2 regions of the Aquabacterium sp. G14 genome follow, and region 1 is predicted to be linked to the other one. Evidence: predicted binding sites of a transcription regulator. Region 1 holds the regulator's gene; the other holds the start of a gene.
The links. Region 1 encodes sigma-54, which starts transcription at its own class of promoters, with help from an activator protein. Its sites were predicted from a motif close to TGGCANGNAANCTGCTTT; they were not measured.

Region 1 (2,200 bases):
AATAGACGCGCATGGACCAGGTGAAGCGGAAGAAGGCGTAGATGAAGACGGCCAGCAGGACGATGAGCTTGATGTCGAGAACCTGCATGGAGGTGCGCACGGCAAAAGGCAGATCGCTGACGAATTCACTGGCCTTTTCGGTGGTGCCGAGCACGGCAAGCAGACCACCGAGTACCAGAATGGTGGTGGAGGCCCAGAAGCCAGGGCTGCTGGCGAGGTTCTGCGTGATGGCGGCATCGACCACGCGCTGGTCACGGTGGGTGACCTGGATCATCCACAGGCGACGGTAGTGATTGGTGCTGGACAGCAGGGTGCTTTCAACGCGGGCACGGCGGCTGGCGAACTGGGCATAGCCGATCCAGCCGAACACGAACAGGGCCAAGGCGGCCCAGTCCTGCCAGGGCAAGAGGTCGACAAGGTCTTGGAGGCGGTAAAGCATGGTCAATGAATCAGGGGCCGTTGCGGCGCGGGACAGGATCGCGACAGCGAAGCGCCCGGCCTGCGCCCCCACCCATCACGTGCACTCACAAGGCCTTGCGCAGGTTCGCAGGCGCGATCTTGAGGGCTTCGCGGTATTTGGCGACGGTGCGGCGGGCGACCTGGATGCCTTGCTCTTCCAGCATGCTGGACAAGGCGCTGTCTGACAAGGGCTTCTTGGGATCTTCGGCCGCGACCAGCTGTTTGATGAGGGCGCGCACCGCGGTGCTGGAGGCGTTGCCACCTGCCTCGGTGTTGAGCGAGGAGCCGAAGAAGTACTTGAGTTCGAACGTGCCGAAAGGCGTGTTCATGTACTTGGCGGTGGTCACGCGCGAGATGGTGGACTCGTGCAGCCCGAGTTCGTCGGCGATTTCGCGCAGGACCAGGGGCTTCATGGCGATTTCGCCATGGGTGAAGAAGTTCTTTTGCCGATCGACGATGGCCTGCGAGACACGCAAGATGGTGTCGAAGCGCTGCATGATGTTCTTGACGAACCAGCGGGCCTCTTGCAGGCGGGCATTGAGGTTGGCGTGACCTTCGCTGGCCGTGCTGCCGCGTGCGCCCCGGCTGGAGCGCAAGGCCTGCGCGTAGTAGTCGTTGATGCGCAGCTTGGGCATGACGTCCGGGTTGAGGACGACTTTCCAGCCGCGGCCGGACTTCTGGACGATGACGTCCGGGATGATGATGTTGGCCTCGGCGCGGGTGAAGGCGCGGCCGGGTTTAGGCTCGAGCGAGACGATGAGGCTTTGCGCGTCTTTCAGCAGAGCCTCGTCGGCGCCGGTGGCGGCCATGAGCTTCTTGAAGTCGCGACGGGCCAGCAACTCAAGATGCTCGCGGCAGATGGCCATGGCGACCTCGCGAGCGGGCTCGCCGGGCAGACCGCGCAGTTGCAGCAGCAGGCACTCGGAGAGGTTGCGCGCGCCCACGCCCACCGGCTCCAGGCTTTGCAGCCAGCCCAGTGCGCAGCGCAAGCGCGACATCAGTTCGTCGAGGGTGTCTTCGTCCGGCTCGTCGGGCAACAGGCTGGCAGCGATCTCTTCGAGCGTGTCGGCGAGGTAACCGTCCTCGTTGAGGGACTCGATGAGCATGTCGACCGCGGCCATGTCCTCGTCGCTCAAGCGGGTGCCCAGCAATTGCTGACGCAGGTGCTCTTGCAGGGTGATGGACAGGCTGTTGCGCTCGAGCGGGTCGGTGTCGTCGTCGCCCTGGCTTTGGCGGGCCGGGCTTTCGCTGATGCCGTCGAAGTCGTCGCGCTCGGTGCCGTTTTCCCAGTCCTCGCGCTCGGTGGTGCCCAGCTCGGCGGTGTCGATGCCGCTGGTGTCGGCCTCGGCGGGCGCGCTGTCACGTTCGGCGCCGGCGTCTTCGCTGCTGTTGCGCTCGTTGCGCTGGCGTTCGAACTCCAGTGAGGCCGCGGTCTCGATGGGCGAGTAATCGTCCTCAGGCTCCAGGAAGGGATTTTGTTCGAGCATCTGCTCGATTTCCTGGTGCAGTTCGAGGGTGGACAGCTGCAGGAGCCGGATGGACTGCTGCAGCTGAGGGGTCAGCGCCAGGTGTTGCGAAAGCCGAAACTGCAGGGAGGGCTTCATGGGCGCCGGTCACTCACATGCGGAAGTGCTCGCCGAGATAGACCTTGCGGACCTCGGCGTTGTGCACGATGTCAGCCGGGCTGCCTTCGGCCAGGACGCTACCTTCACTGATGATGTAGGCGCGGTCGCAGATGCCC
Region 2 (2,200 bases), on a different contig from region 1:
AGAGTTCGCTCTCAAACAGCGTTTCGGTCAGGCTGGCACATTCCACCACCACAAACGGGGCGCTGGCCCGCGGGCTGGCGTCATGGATGGCCTGCGCCACCAGTTCCTTGCCGGTGCCAGACTCGCCCAGCAACAGCACGCTAGACGTGGTGGGGGCCACCCGCATCGCCATCTCCAGGGTGGCCCGGAAAGCAGGGGAGCGCCCCACCATGCCCTGTTGGCGTGTGTTCTGATGCCCCAGACTCAAGGGCTCCATCTTCTCGATGAAGTAAACCGCTTGTCCCTGCGGATTCTTCAGCGGCACCAGTTCGATGTTGACGTAGGCCTCCCCGCAGGGGGTGTGGTGCAGGTGGAGGATGCGCTCGCGTTGGCCGGAATGCAGGGCACGGGTGCGGGGGCAGCTCTCACCTGCCTGGTCACACGGCACATTGAAGTGATGTGAGACCTCGTAGCAGGTGCGCCCCTTGACGTCCTGGTTCTGGGCGTACTCGCGCATATAAGCCGTGTTGGCGGCCACGATCCGATAGTCCAGGTCGAACACGATGTGGGGTTCGGGCAGGCCATCCAGGTAGGACACCAGCGCTGGGAGATCGTCGGCCATGGGGAATTCCAGACAGTGAAATCACCGCCAATGTGGCAGTGTGGCGGCCATTTTGGCGGTTTTGGCAGTGATTTGTCGAGCACTTTGGCAGGCTGAGCGACCCGGTGTCGGGCTAAGTCCTTGATCCATCTTCAGTTTTTCGACGACGAGAAAGTGGCACGAAATCTGTATACGTGTCGGGGTATGACACCTTCTGATCGTCGCCTTTTGCGCCATCTCATCACAGCGGTGGTGATCAAGATCGTGGTGCTGACCGGGCTGTGGTGGATGTTCATCCGCGACGCGCGCGTTCCGGTGGACACCGACCGCATCGGACAGCACCTGGGCGGTGTCACCTCTTCTCAAGGAGCCTCCAAGTGATATCCGAACAACTGGTTGACCTGTCTCGGCTGCAGTTTGCCGCCACAGCGATGTACCACTTCCTGTTCGTGCCGTTGACCCTCGGCATGGTCTGGTTGCTGGTCATCATGGAAAGTGTGTACGTGATGACCGGCAAGGTCATCTGGAAGGACATGACCCGCTTCTGGGGCAAGCTCTTCGGCATCAATTTCGCCCTGGGCGTGACCACCGGCATCACGCTGGAGTTCCAGTTCGGTACCAACTGGGCGTACTACTCGCACTACGTGGGAGACATCTTTGGCGCTCCGCTGGCCATTGAAGGCTTGATGGCCTTCTTCCTGGAGTCCACCTTCATCGGCCTGTTCTTCTTCGGCTGGGACCGCCTGAGCAAGACGCAGCACTTGCTGGTGACCACGCTGATGGCCATCGGCACCAACCTGTCGGCCTTGTGGATTCTGATCGCCAATGGCTGGATGCAGAACCCCGTGGGGGCCGAGTTCAGCTATGAAACGATGCGGATGGAGATGGTCGATTTCTGGGCTGTGATCTTCAATCCCGATGCACAGGCCAAGTTCGTTCACACCGTTTCGGCGGGGTATGTGACCGGCGCCATGTTCGTGCTGTCCATCTCGTCGTGGTACCTGCTCAAGGGGCGTGACGTGGAGTTTGCCAAGCGGTCCTTCCGCGTCGCTTCGGCGTTTGGGCTGGCCTCGGTGCTGAGCGTGATCGTGTTGGGCGACGAGTCAGGCTACACCGTGGGTGAGGCACAACAGACCAAGATGGCCGCGCTCGAAGCCATGTGGGAAACCGAGCCGGCCCCCGCTGGCCTCAAGTTGATCGCCGGCATCAACGAAGCCGAGCAGAAGAACGACTGGGAGGTCGAGATTCCCTACGTCATGGGTCTGATTGGCACCCGCTCGCTGAACAAGGAGATTCCGGGCATCCACGAGATCAAGGCCAAGAACCGCGATCGGGTGATTCGGGGCATCGAGGCGGTCAAGGCGCTGGAAGCCCTTCGCAAGGACCGCAACGATGAGGGGGCCAAGCAGGTCTTCGAGCAATACAAGGCCGACCTGGGCTTCGGCCTGCTGCTCAAGAAGTACACGACCGACATGGGTGAGGTCAGCACCGAGATGATCGACAAGGCGGTGGACAGCACCGTGCCCCGTGTCACGCCCATGTTCTGGTCGTTCCGCGTGATGGTGGGCCTGGGCTTCGCCATGCTGGCCCTGTTCGCCTTGACCTTCTGGACCTCGTTGA

Region 2: the regulator sigma-54 is predicted to act here: its motif matches at 756-773, upstream of cydP (cytochrome oxidase putative small subunit CydP).

The regions. Positions count from the first base shown of each region.
Region 1 covers NZ_JBBEYB010000013.1:8,832-11,031, forward strand. Annotated here, with positions in the region: gene WIT60_RS13180 (DUF599 domain-containing protein) at 1-439, opposite strand, end outside; gene WIT60_RS13185 (RNA polymerase factor sigma-54) at 525-2,063, opposite strand; gene lptB (LPS export ABC transporter ATP-binding protein) at 2,077-2,200, opposite strand, start outside.
Region 2 covers NZ_JBBEYB010000003.1:180,485-182,684, forward strand. Annotated here, with positions in the region: gene WIT60_RS05265 (sigma-54 interaction domain-containing protein) at 1-601, opposite strand, end outside; gene cydP (cytochrome oxidase putative small subunit CydP) at 785-961, shown strand; gene WIT60_RS05275 (cytochrome ubiquinol oxidase subunit I) at 958-2,200, shown strand, end outside.